DNA from 4 places in the Paenibacillus woosongensis genome. Region 2 is predicted to be linked to each of the others. Evidence: riboswitches for the same ligand, from Rfam matches in the RefSeq annotation. Region 2 holds a riboswitch; each other region holds the start of a gene.

Region 1 (4,386 bases), 890 kb from region 2:
CCCGAAATGTATATAAGTTTAGTTGTGGGACCAAATTGTGAAATGGAATCGTATGCTATAAGATCAGCACTTGAGTATTTTGGAGCAAGGATTAATATTCATTGGATAGGTAGGCCCAATGATCTTATTGATGTTCTATCAGGTGAAGGACTTGATCATAAAGTGGACTACTTAATTTTAAATTTTCATGGAGATGAAGGTAGATTTTGTATGCCTGAACTTGGTGAGGATGTTTATGATAGTAATGAGCCAAGAGGAGAGTTCTTTGGGGATCAGGAGGTTAAAAAATATACGAATTTAAAAGACATAAAAGTTATAGGTTCTGGTTGTACATTAGGCATAGAACAGTTAGCCAACGCTTTTCTGGAATGTGGTTGTCATTCTTATATAGGTCCTGATGATTACATAGATGGAAATGCTAATTTAATGTTCGTAATAAGGTTTATGTATGAAATTATAAATAATCATAAAAGCCAGGAGGAAGCTTTTAAATTAGCTAGATCAATTGATAAAGAAACTTCTATGTACAAATTGTATATGTCAAAATAAAGCTCGTCATTTTATTTTCCTCAACTAAAGGGTAGAACAATGGTTAGAAGAATAGGTTTTTCCACAAAAAAAGCGCGGCCCCGAAAACCTCGGAAGCCGCGCTGCGCCTGACTTTAGCAAGATGCTGGTGAAGGGACTCGAACCCCCGACCTACGCATTACGAATGCGTTGCTCTACCAACTGAGCTACACCAGCACATTCACTAATTAAGTGGAAACAAAAAATATTATAACTCGATCTGAAAATTTTGCAAGTCCTCAAAATCAGGAATTTATTGCAGCTTCGCCTGCACCGAACGCAGCTTCTGCTCAGAGGAGCTCTCTTTGTCGCGCCGGTCATCGATTTTGATCGAAGTGGACACCCGCTGGGCACCGGATTGGAACGGCGACTCATGAATCGCGCGAATCGCAGCGAATACGCTATCCAGCGGCCCTTCGATAATTGTGCTCATCGAGGTGAGCGTATATTGGATGCCCTCCTGCTTCTCCAATACCCGCTGCAGCTCGGCTACGTACGGGCTTAAGCTGGTCGACCCCGTCCCGATAGGGATCACCGTTACCTCTGCAATCGTCATACTGCTCTCTCCTTCTTATAATGAAGTTCCATACTTTTTGAATAACATTCATACTGCCTCTTATTGTAACAATTTCCACCCCTTCATTTCAAATAAACTCGGCACGCCCTTATACCCAGTACCGTATCATGATCTGCATGGAGGAATGAAGTACAGGCCTCTCCCGCACCTGGAAGAGGCCCTGCACCTTGCCTTTAAAGTGATCTTCGCCCGCTTACGCCATTTCCCCGAGCTCCCGCAAATCCCCACTGTTCTCTTCGGAGACAGCCAGCTCCTTCTCCAACAGCGCCTTGATCACATTCGCTGACTTCACCTTCGCATGCAGGCATGGCAAAATTTCAATCTGATACGCCCCGATGCCGGGAAACACCTTCATCCCCTCGGCCAAGTAGTAGCCTTGCTCATAGGGATAATGCCGGTCCAGCACTTCATAAATATCCTCATACCGCCAGGTGTTGAAATGCTCCGTCATGGCGACGGCATCCAGCCCGTTCTTTCCCGCCTCGGCCATCATTTCCTTGAAATAAGCGTGGCTGAAGACTGTTTTCTTGGCAAGCTTGACATGGGTATGCAAATCTATTCTCATCGGATTCTCCTTCGTATTTGATAATAAACTATCCACATAATTCATTTATATGGAGATTTGAGCTGCAAGAACATGAAGCAGTACGACGTACAATCCTGATCGTTGCCGCCGGGATGAGAAACCAGGAGCAGCAGCTGCGCAAATTAGAGCAGCTGAACCAGCTGCGCAAATTAGAGCAGCTGAACCAGCTGCGCAAAAAATACGATCATGAACTGCCGCGATAAATGTTCACAATTTCTCTTCATCTCCCACTCGCCGCATCAGGGTTGCTTTCACCTGTTTTTTCATGATTTTTCATCCTTCAGCTAGTGAAGATGACTGTTTACAAACACTACATATTGGGGTAATGTAAGTTGCAGACAACCAAATATAGTGGAATCGGGTGATCCAGCCCTCTATTTCTCGGCTGGGGCTTAAAAGGGAAGTGCGGTGCAATTCCGCTGCGGTCCCGCCACTGTGACCGGGTGCATGCAAGAGCTTACCAAGGCTCCTTGCAGCGCTTCACTGATAGAATGCCACTGCAGATATTAACCAACTGCGGGAAGGCGTCAGTGAAGAAGTCCGGAAGCCAGGAGACCTGCCCGCTTCTGTAATTTGACACCAAATACCAGATGAACCTGCGAGGAACAGGTAGGTGTCCGCTTGCAGCTTACATACGCATTCATCCTGCATTTCATAGGATGATCCAGGCATTTCTTCAAACACGCATTCGGGCATTTCCAACCTTGCATGATCGGAAATGCCTTTTTATATGGTTGTAATGTGTAGTTTTTCGGGAGGGAAACTTTGTTATGGCGATGATGAACCCGGTTTATACAAGCCGCCAAGACATGCTGGATGAAGTGATTACATTAGGAGAAGAGATCGTTGCAAGCAGCAATCTTGAGGTGCTGCGGGAGAACGCCAACTTGAACGGCGAAAGCTTCTCTGGCAAAATGAGCAAATTCGGCAGCGAGTACGCGAAATGGTATGCGAACCATTTTGTCATGCCAAAGCCGCTCGTTCAGGCCATTCAAGACAATATCGTCTATGTGCACGATCTGGATCAATACGCGATCGGAACGACGAACTGCATCTTCATTCCGTTCGACAAGCTGCTGCGCGAAGGGTTCAACACCGGCAACGGCAGCGTAAGGCCGCCGAATTCGATCATGACGGCGATGGCGCTTGTGGCGATCATTTTTCAGTCCCAGCAAAATGCGCAATACGGCGGCGTATCCGCCAATAAGCTGGACCACGACCTGGCGCCTTACGTAACCAAATCCTTCGTCAAATATTTCCGCAAAGGATTGGACTACTTCGAAGAAGGAGACAGCGCAGCGGACTACGGCTTGATCACAATGGCTCGCTCTGATCTGCAGGTGCAGTATCCAAGGGCCTTCAAATATGCGGTTAAAGAGACCGAAAGCGAAACACTGCAGGCCGCCGAGAGCCTCATTCATAATCTCAATACGATGTCGAGCCGGGCGGGTGGACAAATTCCTTTTACGAGCATCAACTACGGCACATGCACGTCGATAGAAGGGCAGCTCGTCATCAGTTCACTGCTTGCCGCAACGATGCGCGGACTTGGCAGCGGCGAAACGCCGATTTTTCCGATTCAGATTTTTAAATGCAAGCAGGGCGTGAACCAGCAGCCGGGCGAACCCAATTACGAACTGTTCCTGAAAGCAGCGGAATGCTCGGCCAAACGGCTGTATCCGAATTTCGCCAATCTGGACGCCCCGCTCAATCTGATGTATTACGATCCGGCGAACCCGGATACCGAATTTGCCACGATGGGCTGCCGCACGCGGGTGCTGAGCGACCGCTTCGGCCGCAACCATCTGTCCGGCAAAGGAAATTTGTCCTTCAACACCCTGAACCTGGTCAAGTTGGGCCTGGAGCATGGCATAGCGTTAGGACTGCGGCAGACCGCAGATGAGCAAGGCTTCTACCGGGAACTGGAGCATTATATGGATATCGCGCTGGACGGACTGCTGCACCGCTTCCGGATTCAATCGTCCCAGAAAGCCAAGGCTTCCGACTTCATGATGCGCGAAGGTGTATGGGAGGGCGGCGAGCATCTGAACCCCGAGGATACGGTGGGAGAGCTGCTCAAGCACGGCAGCCTGTCGATCGGCTTCATCGGGCTCGCAGAATGCATGAAAGCCATGTATGGTAAACATCACGGCGAAGATACCGATGTATATAGGAAGGCCTATAATTTGATCGCCTTCATGCGCGACTATTGCGACCGTCAGAGCGAAAGACACAACCTGAACATTACCCTGTTCGCCACTCCGGCGGAAGGGCTGTCGGGGAAATTCACCAAACGGGACCGCGCTGACTACGGGGAAATTCCTGGCGTCGTTGACCGGGAATATTACACGAACTCTTTTCACATACCGGTATACTACCACATCAGCGCAGCTAAAAAAATCGAGCTGGAAGCACCGTTCCACGGACTGTGCAATGCGGGAGCCATCTCCTACATTGAGCTGAACGGCAACGCCCGCAGCAATCCGGCCGCATTCCTGCGCATCATTCAGTACGCGCTGTCGCAGCAGGTAAGCTATTTCAGCATCAACCATCCGATCGACCGCTGCTCGGGCTGCGGCTACGAAGGAATCATTGGCGCATCCTGCCCATCCTGCAACGCTAGCGAGCAGGACGTCCATATCCGCCGGCTGCGCCG
Region 2 (4,386 bases):
CGGGCAGGATAGATTTGGGACTGGGACGGGCTCCAGGTGGAGAAGCGCACACTGTTATGGCTCTTAGCGGCAATTTTTTAGCACGGGTTGCTGAGCTGCCGAAGACGATCGCTTCGCTGCTGGAGCTGCTCCAGGACGCTTACGAGTATGAGGGGCATGCCGTAACCGCACGGCCGCAGCCGCAAATCGGACCAGCGGTCTGGATGCTCGGAACGAACAAGAAAAGCGCGGAATACGCGGCCAAATTTGGAACGGGTTATGTTTTTGGACAGTTTATGAGCGAGCGTGACGGCGTAGACATATTGGCCGCCTATCGGGCAGATTTTACGCCCTCTGCGCTGCAAAGCGCGCCAAAGACGCTACTGGCCGTTAGCGTAATTTGCGCAGGGACGGAGAGTGAAGCTGCGCATTGGGTACAGGTGCTCGATGAGACGGCAAGACAAACGGGGTGGGGTTCGTTCCGAAGCATAAGCGGTACGCCGCATAGCGTGCATAAGCAGCTTAAAGATATGCAGTGCGAATACGCCAATGACGAATTTCTGATCGTTTGCCCTATTCCTGACTATGCGGCAAGGCTGGAATGCTACAGACTGCTGGCCGAGGCTTTACGGGGGGTGGCGGCGTTTGATGGTGCGTAATAGTGACCCGTATATCGCTGTAAAGGAAACTTGATCCGTGCAGACGGGCAGAAGTGAGTTCATGGTTGGGAGCGAGATTTATATGTATAAAGAAAACAGCTGCGGTTACATTTACACTTACGCCAGCCATGAGAATGAGCGGCGGCTATGCGAAATGGAGCTCGCGGCTTTGTTTGGACATTCGCCGAATACGGAAGGGTACATCGCAACGGACAAACGGATGGATCCGAGCCGCAGTCCATTTATTTCATACCGGATAGATATCCTGCTTACTGGAGATGATCCGGACAGCGTGGCCATGCAAGCGGCCGAGCTTGATCTTCAGGGCAAAACATTTAAAGTCGTATGCATAAAGCTGGGCGGCATGCTTGCATTTAGCTATGAGGAGCAGCGCGAGCTCGAGCGGCAGATCGGCGGTCGGATTCGCGGTAGAGCGGATATGCGCAATCCCGAGGTGACGTTCGGCCTAATGTTCGTTGATGGGGGCTGGCTGCTTGGAATATGCCATGCGGCAGAGTCCGTTTGGCTGCGCCATAAGAGCAAGCCGCGCAATTATTCCACAGGACTGAGCACGGCTGTCGCCAGGGCTTTGGTGAACATCGCGGTGCCCGAGCCGTACGCTGTCAAGGCCATCGACCCATGCTGCGGGATGGGAAATGTGCTGATCGAGGCGTTATCGATGGAGATCGATATCGTGGGCCGGGATATTAACCCGTTGGCGGTCCGGGGAGCGAGAATCAATTTGCGCCATTTCGGATACAGCGATGATCGGGTCAGCCTGGGCGATCTGAATGAAGTAGGCGAGCTTTACGATGCGGCTATCGTGGACATGCCGTACAATTTATGCTCCGTACTGTCACCCGGGGAGCGCGGCGAAATGCTGCGCAGCATAAGACGGTTTAGCCAAAGGACAGTCATCGTTTCCACGGAGCAGCTGGAGAAGGAGATCGTTGACGCCGGTTTTCGCATTCACGATTACGGAACGGTCAGCAAAAGTTCTTTTGTCAGACATATTTGGGTTTGCGGAGCTAATCGGTAAGGGATGAATGATTGTCATCTGTGCGGTTTTCCCCTATAATCCAATACAGACGAAGATGTATGAATGCCTAGTGCCAAATGGAAAAACCGTAGGTCCCAAGGCGGCGCTTGTCCGCAAGCTTCCGCCACGGGTTAATAGGGAAGCCGGTGCAATTCCGGCACGGTCCCGCCACTGTAAACAGGGATGAAGCTCATGATATGCCACTGTCATTCGTTAAACCCGCACTCTGCCTTACTTTGAAGGTAGTTGCTGGAAAGGGACACGCGAAGATGGGAAGGCGAGCCGAATCGGCAACCTGGAGTCAGGAGACCTGCCTATGGGAATCAAGAGACGGTCCTTCGAGGAAAGGATACGTTCTGCTAAAAGAGCTATGCTGCGGACAAGCTGGGTGGCTTGTACCGTACATGGACTTGTTTGTAGACGTAGCCCGATCCTGCACGGATGGGGCTTTTTCCTGTCTTTTTGCTGTATTTCCATTGAGAACGGGCTTTTCATGTACAAACTATACGCCTTCTAAGGAGAGAGAGAATTCATGAACAAATTTAGAAAGTTCTGGGGGATTTGGCTTCTAGCAATCATGCTCGTCGTGATGGCTGGCTGCGGCAAGGATGCGGCAGGCACGAACACTGGAAATGCTCCAGCTCAGCAGGAACAGAACGCTCAAACCGGACAGGGGGTGCAGGGGGATTCTGCGTCTGATGCGCAGCGCACAGCCTATCCGTTGACCGTGAAGGATGTTACTGGCGCGGAATTCACTTTCGAAGCTGCGCCGCAAAGAATCGTTTCGCTGGCTCCATCGGAGACGGAAGGATTATTCGCGCTTGGGCTGGATGAGCAAATCGTAGGTGTGTCCGATGTCGACGATTATCCCGAAGCGGTGAAGGACAAGCCGCGGATGGGCGGGTTCCAGGTCAACGTTGAGGCGGTCATCGCCGCCAAGCCGGATCTGGTGCTGGCCGGCAATCTGATCGCCCCGGCAACCGTAACAAGCCTTACCGATCTCGGAATCAAGGTTTATCAATCGAATCCGACCAATCTGGACGAAACGCTGGCGAATATTAGAGCCGTAGGGGAAATTACCGACCGGCAGAAGGAAGCCGAGGAAGTTGTCGCCCAAATGGAGAAAGAACGCGATATGGTCTTGGATGCCGTTAAGTCCTTGACTCCGGAACAGAAAATGAAAGTCTACATCGAGTTTTCGCCAGGCTGGACCGTTGGGAAAGGCGTGTACATGGACGAACTGATTACGCTGGCCGGGGGAGAGAACGTAGCTTCCGATCTGGAAGGCTGGAACGAAATCAATGAAGAGAACATCATTAAAGCCAACCCGGACGTTATTCTGTTTGCCAAAAATGTCGTCGACGAGAACAACAAGACGATTGGAGATATGATTAAAGCACGTGGTGGCTGGGATCAAATTACGGCCGTAAAAGAAGACCGTGTCATCGGCCTGGATGATAACCTGCTCAGCCGTCCTGGCCCGCGCGTGACCCAGGGATTGATTGAAATGGCACGGGCCATTTATCCGGAATTGATCCAGCAATGATGAATAAATTGGCGGGATACGGAACGGCGGGTTTGGTACTTCTGGCTGTTACGCTGCTGGTCTGCATCGGCGTTGGTTCCGTTTTTCTGCCGACCGGCGAGATTATCGGCATTTTGCTTCACCGCCTGCCATGGATCGGCAGCATGATTACGCCGGACTGGGACGTCTCGGCAGAGCAGATCGTTATGCAGGTACGGCTGCCGCGCGTACTGCTCGGCATGCTGGTCGGCGCTTCTTTGGCGGTGGCGGGGGCCGCATTTCAGGGCGTGCTGCGCAATCCGCTGGCAGACCCGTTTACCTTAGGCGTTTCCTCGGGCGCGGCGGTCGGTGCGGCTACGCTGATTTTCTTTGGTTGGCAGTTCTCTTTAATCGGCGTGTTTACGCTGCCGGTCATTGCGTTTATAACAGGGGCAAGCACACTGCTTGTCGTCATGTGGCTGGCCAGGGAAAACGGGAAAATTCCGATCGAAAGCCTTATCTTGTCGGGCGTGGTCATGCAGTCTTTTCTCGGTGCGATCGTTTCTTTTTTGACGGCCATGTCGAAAAAGACGGTGAACGAAATACTATACTGGACGATGGGAAGTCTCAGTTTGCGCGGATGGTCGTATACGATCATCCTTTTCCCGTATTTGGTCATTGGGCTGCTGTTCCTGTGGAGCCAGGCCCGCAGCTTAAATCTGCTTGCGCTTGGTGAGCGTCAGGCATCCCATTCCGGGCTGAATGTTGATCGCACGAAGGTCTTGGTTTTGCTTGTGGCAACGTTAATGAGTGCGGCGGCTGTATCCGTGTCTGGGGTCATCGGTTTTGTCGGCTTGGTTATTCCCCATATGATACGGCTGATAACGGGACCGGATTATCGGTTGATTATTCCACTCTCCGCGCTTGGCGGGGGGATATTCATGATGTGGAGCGATTTGGCCGCCCGGACGGTATTGGCCCCAACGGAGATCCCTTTGGGCGTGGTCACGGCCTTCGTCGGCGCTCCGTTCTTTGCTTATCTGCTGTACCGCAATAAGAAGCGGCGAATGGAGGAGCTGCAATGATCGAAGTACAAGGGGTAGAGAAATCCTATGGACGCCAGACGGTGCTCAAGGGGATTGACTGGCAGGTGCAGCGGGGCGATTTCTGGGGAATTATCGGGCCGAACGGCAGCGGAAAGACGA
Region 3 (4,386 bases), 1.9 Mb from region 2:
GCGGCTAAAGGCGCTTAAGGCTCAGCCCATGTACCAGCATCGGGACTTCTTCATCATGGAGCGTAAAGGAACGGGCGGCAAATCAGGCGCCTTGAACGATGCATTGGAGCATGCCACCGGGGAGTGGATTTGCATTTTTGACGCGGACGCTGCGCCGGAGAAAAATTCGCTGCTCTTTCTCGTGCAGAAGGCGATGGAGGAGCCGGAATTGTACGGGGCGGTGTTTGGACGCAACAAGGCCCGGAACCGGGGGCAGAACTTCTTATCCAGGTGCATTAATTTGGAGCTGGTGACGATGCAGCGGGTGCTCCATACCGGCATGTGGGAGCTGTTCAAGCTGGGGACGATACCGGGCACGAACTTTATTATCAAAACGTCGCTGATCAAAGAAATCGGCGGTTGGGACGAGCAGGCGCTGACCGAGGATACGGCCATTTCGTTTGAAATTCTCTCCAGGGGCCAGCTTATTGCGCTGGCCCCGCAGGCCGAGGCTTACCAGCAGGAGCCGGAGCAGCTATCCGTATATATGAAGCAGCGCGAACGATGGGCCAAAGGGAACTACCAGGTCGTACTGGACAATTTTCACCACTTGTTCAAGCCTTCGAGCTGGCGCATCAAGCTGCATGTCCTTTATTATATGGCCAGCTATTTCTGGTTTCTGGTCACGATCGTGATTTCCGACCTGATCATTGTCGTCAACATCGCTTACTGGCTCATCGCTTTATTTAAACCGGAGGTGCTGTCTCCCTTTCAGTTTGAAGGCGATGTGTACATTTATCTGATCTTCGCCTGGGCGCTGATGTATTACTTGTACGTACTGCAGATCAACCTTGCCCTGGCTTCCGATATCGGGCAGAGCAACGTCCGGAACTTCGTACTGTCCTGTATTACGTATTTTACTTACGCACAGCTATTCCTTGTCATTTCACTCCGTGCCTCTTATAACATGATCATGGACAAAATCATGCATCGGGAAAGCAAGTGGTATAAGACGCAGCGGTTTGATTAGGCCGGGGAAGGCTAACGGGTTATTTGAAGAAAGCGGCCGGGCCAGAACAATTCTAGCGATGATTGGCCCAATTACCGTTATCGCGATAGCAATGCAGAAAAACCTTTGTCTAAACCCGTGAAATCTGATACAATAACCCGGAATCAAATCAATTTTATATTCTACTTATACGGTGCTGCCCATAATGTATTATGACGCAGCTTAATAGGGAAGTTCGATGAAAATTCGACGCGGTCCCGCCACTGTAACGCGGAGCTGACTATCATAAAACCACTGTTGATCATCAACGGGAAGGGGATAGTTGAAGCGATGATGCGAAGCCAGGAGACCTGCCGTGTAAGGGCTCTGTAATTTCTCACGAGGATGAGATGGAGATGTTTATTCGTGCTGCTGCCGTCGTGTTTAGTCATTGGAGCGGCCGAGTGTGTATAGTGCTACACGGACAAATCTTCGGAAACATCTTTCTCTATGGGAAAGGTGTTTTTTTTGTTGTCCACAAAAAAGGATGGTAAAGGAGAGCGGACGTTGAACAGTTGGAAGAATTGGATGAAGAGAAGCTTGCCTCTATGGATGAGCTTCATGCTGCTGTTGTCTCTAGTGAATCCTCAGCTCGCCAAGGCGGCGGGAGGAACCAGCAACACGCAGCTGAGCAGTATGATTGCGAGCACTGTGGATTACTATGCCAAGCAGTATAGTGATGCCGGCTCGACGAAACGAATCGAGTCCTGGTGGGAGCTGGTAGCTTTATGGGGCGCAGGAGAAGATTTGCAGGATGGAAGCTGGAGATTGCCTTCCTGGGAGACGACGGCGCCTAATTTAGCGGCCAATAACGGGGGAACCGAGCATATCAGATACATATTCGGGCTGCTGGCTATGGGGAAAGATCCGGCGCATGCTTGGGAGACCGATCGAAATTTATGGGCTGAGCTTGCAGCACAGCAGAATCCTGCTACAGGGGCGATCGGCGGCGTTAACAAGCATATTTGGGCTATGCTTGCTATGGATGCCGGGGTCAAACTCGGCGCGGACGTAGGCACATGGGATGCGGCGGCGGCGAAGAAAGCTTTGGACTATTTGCTATCTTGCCAATATGCGGATGGCGGATTCGGTTTAACACCGACTGGGTCGTCCGGCGATACGGACATGACCGGTATGGCGTTGCTGGCGCTTGGCAAATACCAGGGGCAGAGCGCGGTGGACAGCGCTATTCAGCGCGCAAAGGAGCTGTTGAAGCAGCGGCAGCTCGATCATGGCGGGTTTAACTCACCCGGGACATGGGGATCCGGAGACAATTCGAATAGTCTGTCGACTACAGTGTCCGGACTGGTGGCTGTAGGCGACGATGCATTATCCTCCGAGTGGATCAAGAACGGCCATTCGGTATTGGATGCCTATGCGCTGTTCCAGTTGGCTGACGGCTCCTTCAAATGGAAAGCTGCCGACACGAGAATGAACAGCATGTCTACGGAGCAGGCGCTTATTGCACTGCTCGACATCCAGCATGGGCAGTCGACCTGGTATCGTATCGCTGAAACGACGCCGGTTCAGCCGGGTATATCAGCACAGCTGCAAGTGACCGGAATGGACGGCGAGCTGTATGCGCCTCAGACTGTCACGGTAGCCTCGAACGGCGGAGAAATTACAGCGCTTGATGTGATGAAGCAGGGTCTTGATACCGCTGTGCCGCCGATCAGTTACAGCATTACGGGCAGCGGCAGCAATGCTTACGTCACGGCGATTGGCGGACAGGCCGCCGGAACTTTGGGCGGCTGGGACGGCTGGATGTACAACGTCAATGGTGTTGCTCCTTTAGTCGGAGCGGGCGATTATGTTATTCAGCCCGGCGATCAGGTACATTTCTATTACAGCCGCTGGGCGAGCATAACGCCAGCAGCATCTGAAATCAGTCATGGAGCCTTGAACCCGGCGATTGAAATCAAGCTGGTAGGAGATACATTTACGCCGGCTGCAGAGCAGGCAAATCACTGGCTTATTGACACTGGTACGACAGGGCTGCAGGTTGCGGGCGTAACCCTGCTCAATAACCAGCTGGCTAACATTGCCCTTACAGGCCAAGCAGCCGAAGGCACAATATCCGTGCAGGCATTGGCAGATGCCTTGGCCGGGCAAAGCGACAGCGAGGCAGTGAACGTAGTTGTTCCGGCTTCCTCCGGGCCGGTTCACGAACGGATCATTTCAATTCCAGATGGTGAGACTCATTTTGAGAACGGGTCATATGGAGATCCGTTGACAGAAGACAGGGTCATCCTAGAGTTTACTAAAGCGCAATTGCCGCAGGTCACTTCAGTTACAGACAGTACGTATTTTGATATTGCACCAAATACTGAGGTCATTACATCAGGCTGGAATCGCCAGATTCAACTGCCGAGCAAGCTGAGCTCCACGGATAACTCGTTGATTAATAAGGTAAACGCCGTATTGTCTTTAACGAACGAGGAACTTACTCAGATTGCGATTCGCGTGAAGATCGGCGGCAGTGATCGGATTGATTTCAGCCGTCATGTAACGTTGAAGCTGATTGGGCAGGGCAGCAGGCATGCCGGCTGGATCGGCAGCGATGGAAGCTTCCATCCGATTCCGAAATACAACGACTCCTCGCAAGGAACGGAAGATGTATATGCCTATGCAGACGATCGTGGGGATTTAGTCATCAAGACAACGCATTTCACGGAGTTCATCGCTTACGACCTGAAGACCAAGGATACTCCTGGACAAGGAGGTAGTCCGGGCAACGGCGGTACCACTCCTGGCAATGGCGGAGCTCCCGGCAATGGGGAAGGCACGCCTGGCAATGGCGGCAATCCGGGTACAGGAGGCGGCATAGTAACTCCTCCAGCTGTGCGTACAATTACTTTGTCTGTAGAGAAACACACGATTGGCGAAGGTGACATTATTGCGCCTGTCACGGTTACGCTCCAGGATGGAGATACCGCATTTACAGTCCTAAAGAGAGCGCTGCAAGGGCGCGGTATTTCTATGAATTACATCGGTTCAGATGCTACCCTTTATGTTCAAGCAATAAACGGTTTAGGCGAGTTTGACAAAGGGCCTGTGAGCGGCTGGATGTATCAGGTAAACGGGGTATTTCCAAATTACAGCGCAGGACTGTATACGCTGCAGAACGGCGATGTTCTCCGCTGGCGTTATACTACAAATCTCGGCAAAGATCTTGAAGACGAAGACGCCGGACAAGGAGCACCGGGCGCCGGAGCACCTGGAGCTGGCGGGCCTGCTGGCATTGGCGCTGCCGAAGGAGCCTTAGGACAAGCCGCAGCGGCAACGCCGGAGCAGCAAACGGCTTCTCTGGAGCGTATCAAGTCAGCAATTGCTAAGGCTTCGGCTTGGATTTTGAACAA
Region 4 (4,386 bases), 830 kb from region 2:
GGAGCTGAAGCAGGAATTGAATGCACAGGCGCCAACGCATTTGTCAGTACCCAGCGGCTCCCGAGTTCAGATCCATTATGATCAGGGAGAGCCATATGCCGCAGTCCGTCTGCAGGAGCTATTCGGCATGATGGACACGCCTCGCATCGGCTACGGAAAGGTCCCGGTTATCATGCACCTGCTGTCACCAGCTAGGCGTCCCGTACAGGTTACGGCCGATTTGCGGAGTTTTTGGGACAACGCTTATTTCGAGGTGAAGAAGGATTTGAAGGGCCGCTACCCGAAGCATTATTGGCCGGATGACCCGCTTCAGGCCACGGCGACGAATCGAGTGCGCCCGAAATGAACCTCATTTATTTACGGAATAGATGACTGGAAGCTTGGAGCCATGGGCAGCCATCCGCAAGACGAAGCGGATGCTCTCGGGCTCTATTTTTGTACCTTGCATTTTTGCGTCCTGTTTGTTTATGGTATGTGCAGAATTTGTCTCATTTCCAAGACCCCCTCGGCTTGGCCCTGTTCGGAAATGGATGAGGATCCTGCTATTTGCTTTACCGCAAAGCTTGCCAGGCTCAGGTCTATGGCGTATATTCGGTGGAGTACGCCAGCCAGCTTGAAGCAAGCACAAGTAACATTATTATGAAGGAGACTAGGCCATGAAGGTAAGAGTGTTAGTCGTTGACGATCATCCCCATGCCCGCGAGGCCATCGGTGAAATATTGTCGGACGATGACTGCTTTGAAATTATCGGATATGCCGAGAATGGAGACGAAGCCCTGCTGCAGACAGAGCTGTGGATGCCTGATCTTATATTGATGGATATCCATATGCCGGGCAAAGACGGTTTGGAAACAACGAGGGAAATTAAGCTGAAATATCCTTACGTCAAAATTGTGCTGATCACCGTCTCCGACGATGCAGCTCATCTGTTTGAAGCGCTGAAGCAGGGAGCGCAGGGCTATTTGCTGAAGAACCTGGAGCCGGGCACCTGGCTGCAATATTTGCGGGCGGTCGCCAGTGACGAAGCCCCGCTGTCCAGTGAGCTGGCTTTCCGGATTCTTCAGGAATTTCCGCTGTCCAAGAAAAATAACAGCGCTGATCACCCGCTTACGAGCCGGGAACGCGAGATTTTGAACTGGGTCGCCAAAGGGTTGACCAACCGGGAAATCGCCAAGGAACTGCAAATTTCCGATCAGACGGTCAAAAACCACTTGAAAAACATTTTGCAAAAGCTGCATTTGGAAAACCGCGTGCAATTGACGAGATATGCTTTGGAGCAAGGTTGGATCGAAAGCTAGCTCCTAATTATCAAATTTCATCATGTGAAAAATTCACAATAGTAACCCAAAAAGCTATTTTGCTCCTATTTGCCAATCCTGCTTCCTACTACGGCACTTAGCAACTAATCTATCGTATTAAAAGAGCTGTTGGACGGCTATTGTGAAAAATTCACAGCTATTCTATACTTTGAAGAAAGAGCAGGAGGTGGAACGATGGCCTTTATGATTGCACAACGGGCATATATCAAGCTCTATTTGATTTCGATGGTAGAGCAGCGAAGGGGCTACGGTTACCAGATGCTTGAAGAGTTGAAGGAAGAGTTCAAGCCGTTTGGCTATGTTCCTCCGCAGAGCGAAATATACCGGGCCCTTCATGAGCTCGTGCAGGAAGGGGTACTGTATCGCTCGAAGCATCTGAAAGGGAATGATCCCAGCGTGGATTTCCAAGAAATCGTACTCTATGATTTTACCGATGACGGACATGAGAAGGCCGAGCTGTACAAGAAGCAGGTTAAGGTCGATTTAGACCGCTGCATCGGTATGTTGAACAAGGCTGTTGCCGATAATTATTGAGTTTTGTGCATAAATAGGACATATTTATTCTAGGACTAATCCGATTTGTATTGTATTATTTGACAACATGAAGTAACATAAATTGTATATTCATAACCGAATATTGTGGGAACAGGTGCTTCAATCACCGTCGATTGAAGCTTAAAAGGGAAGTCCGGTGCAATGCCGGCGCGGTCCCGCCACTGTAACAGAGGAGCTGGGAGCATGGGTGCCACTGATGATCCGTCATTGGGAAGGCAGCTGTCCAGTTATGATTCTGAAGCCAGGAGACCTGCCTGTTCTGTCAGCACTGCTGTACCTACGGGAGATAGGGAGGTGTTAAAGATTTGAGCCATCGCGCAGTAGACGAGGGTCCTCTTTAGCCATTCCAGCTATAGGGGACCCTTTTTGTTATTGGAAGAACTTACACTGGGGAGGAATTGTGAATGAGTCATACGGTAAAAAGCGGAAATTTAGGTTATCCGAGAATCGGCGGACAACGGGAATGGAAAAAAGCGATTGAAGCCTATTGGACTGGCAAACTGGACGAGCAGCAGCTGCACGGGCAATTAACGGAAATACGGCTTCATAATTTACGGCAGCAGCGGGATCAGGGGATCGAGATCATCCCTGTAGGCGATTTTACGTATTACGATCATGTCCTCGATATGGCCGTTATGTTCGGCCTTGTCCCGGAGCGGTTCTCCTATAGCGGCGGCGAGGTATCTCTGGACACGTATTATGCCATCGCCCGGGGAAATAAAGAAGCGCCGGCCAGTGAAATGACGAAATGGTTCAACACGAACTATCATTATATTGTTCCGGAGCTAGGCGGCAGAAAACCGCAGCTAACGGTAAACCGTCCGCTGGTTGCTTACCGCGAAGCCAAAGAGAAACTGGGGATCGATGGAAGACCTGTGCTGATCGGGCTTTACTCCTTCCTCAAGCTATCGAAAGGGTTTAACGAAGCGACGGAGTGGGATCATTGGGTCGAGCTGCTGCTGCCGCTATATGTTCAAGTACTTCAAGAGCTCGCCGCAGAAGGTGTAGCCTGGGTTCAAGTGGACGAGCCGTCTTTGGTGACCTCTGTGTCGGCCGAGGATATAACGCGGGTAAGAGCCATTTACGAAACAATTCAGCGCAAGGCTCCGCAAATTTCCATTCTGCTGCAAACGTATTTCGAAGCGGTGGACCGTTATGAGGAGGTCGTGTCTTTGCCTGTTGCCGGCATCGGACTTGACTTCATTCATGGGCTGGACGGCAACCTGGCTGCCCTGCGTAAATTTGGATTCCCGGCGGGCAAGACGCTTGGAGCGGGCATGGTCGATGGACGCAATATTTGGCGCACGGACTTGTACCGCCAGAAGCAGCTGTTACTTGAAATCCTGGAAATGGCTGCGGATTCCGAGGTTATCGTGCAGCCGTCCTGCAGCCTCCTGCATGTGCCCGTGTCGGCTAAGCAGGAGCAGACGCTGGTGGCCGTGCTTCGCGACGCTTTGTCCTTTGCCGAAGAGAAGCTGGGTGAAGTCGTCGCATTGAGCGCTGCGGTGAGTACAGGCATTGACAGTGTGAAGGGGATATTCGAAAGCAATCGCATCGCCCTCGATAATCTGGCCAAGGATCCAGCTCGCAACCGGGCAAACGTAGCGGCCGCGGTAGAGAAAATCGCCTCTGAACCGGCTGCGAGGGGAAGCGAGTTCGCCATTCGCCGCAAAAAACAGAAAGAGAAATGGCATTTGCCGCTGCTTCCGACGACGACCATCGGCAGTTTTCCGCAGACGGCAGAGGTTCGCTCCGCCCGTCAGAAATGGCGCAAAGGGGATTGGAGCCAGGAGCAATACGAATCCTTTATTAAGGAGCATATTCAACAGTGGATTTCCCTCCAGGAGGAAATTGGCATCGATGTGCTCGTACATGGCGAATTCGAACGTACGGATATGGTGGAATTCTTCGGCGAGAAGCTGCCGGGATTCGCCTTTACGAAGGGCGGCTGGGTTCAATCCTACGGGACGCGCTGCGTGAAGCCGCCGGTCATCTACGGGGATGTTGATTTCGACCAGCCAATGACCGTGAAGGAGACGGAATACGCGCAATCCCTGACGAACAAGCCGGTCAAGGGAATGCTGACCGGGCCGATTACGATTCTGAACTGGTCCTTCGTGCGCAGTGATTTATCGCGTGAGCAGGTCGCTTATCAAATCGCGCTGGCGTTGCGTAAAGAGGTAGAGGCGCTGGAACGAGCAGGCATCGAGATGATTCAGGTCGACGAGCCTGCGCTGCGTGAAGGGCTGCCGTTGAAACGCGAAGACTGGGCGGGGTATCTGGACTGGTCCGTCAAGGCGTTCCGCGTCACGACGTCGACTGTGCGCGATACGACCCAAATCCATACCCATATGTGCTATTGCGAGTTCCACGACATTATCGATTCCATTCGTGCACTGGATGCGGATGTCATCTCTATTGAAACCTCGCGCAGCCATGGCGAGCTCGTTCATAGCTTCGAAGAGCATACGTACGATCTCGGCATCGGTTTAGGCGTATATGACATTCACAG

What was found. Region 2 has a riboswitch for cobalamin ahead of QNH46_RS07305 (ABC transporter substrate-binding protein). Riboswitches for the same ligand answer to the same signal wherever they lie in the genome.
Region 1: linked by a shared signal. The riboswitch ahead of QNH46_RS03360 (anaerobic ribonucleoside triphosphate reductase) and the one ahead of QNH46_RS07305 (ABC transporter substrate-binding protein) in region 2 are both predicted to bind cobalamin.
Region 3: linked by a shared signal. The riboswitch ahead of QNH46_RS23225 (S-layer homology domain-containing protein) and the one ahead of QNH46_RS07305 (ABC transporter substrate-binding protein) in region 2 are both predicted to bind cobalamin.
Region 4: linked by a shared signal. The riboswitch ahead of metE (5-methyltetrahydropteroyltriglutamate--homocysteine S-methyltransferase) and the one ahead of QNH46_RS07305 (ABC transporter substrate-binding protein) in region 2 are both predicted to bind cobalamin.

What each region holds. Positions count from the first base shown of each region.
Region 1 covers NZ_CP126084.1:772,626-777,011, reverse strand. Annotated here, with positions in the region: gene QNH46_RS03380 (delta-aminolevulinic acid dehydratase) at 1-549, shown strand, start outside; tRNA gene QNH46_RS03375 (tRNA-Thr) at 672-744, opposite strand; gene QNH46_RS03370 (MTH1187 family thiamine-binding protein) at 821-1,123, opposite strand; gene QNH46_RS03365 (hypothetical protein) at 1,338-1,709, opposite strand; cobalamin riboswitch at 2,073-2,308, shown strand; gene QNH46_RS03360 (anaerobic ribonucleoside triphosphate reductase) at 2,501-4,386, shown strand, end outside.
Region 2 covers NZ_CP126084.1:1,665,974-1,670,359, forward strand. Annotated here, with positions in the region: gene QNH46_RS07295 (LLM class flavin-dependent oxidoreductase) at 1-638, shown strand, start outside; gene QNH46_RS07300 (THUMP domain-containing class I SAM-dependent methyltransferase) at 721-1,677, shown strand; cobalamin riboswitch at 1,751-2,009, shown strand; gene QNH46_RS07305 (ABC transporter substrate-binding protein) at 2,210-3,223, shown strand; gene QNH46_RS07310 (FecCD family ABC transporter permease) at 3,220-4,266, shown strand; gene QNH46_RS07315 (ABC transporter ATP-binding protein) at 4,263-4,386, shown strand, end outside.
Region 3 covers NZ_CP126084.1:5,048,537-5,052,922, reverse strand. Annotated here, with positions in the region: gene QNH46_RS23230 (glycosyltransferase family 2 protein) at 1-1,009, shown strand, start outside; cobalamin riboswitch at 1,163-1,360, shown strand; gene QNH46_RS23225 (S-layer homology domain-containing protein) at 1,535-4,386, shown strand, end outside.
Region 4 covers NZ_CP126084.1:2,496,507-2,500,892, forward strand. Annotated here, with positions in the region: gene hrpB (ATP-dependent helicase HrpB) at 1-346, shown strand, start outside; gene QNH46_RS11405 (response regulator) at 657-1,298, shown strand; gene QNH46_RS11410 (replication termination protein) at 1,494-1,853, shown strand; cobalamin riboswitch at 1,950-2,146, shown strand; gene metE (5-methyltetrahydropteroyltriglutamate--homocysteine S-methyltransferase) at 2,279-4,386, shown strand, end outside.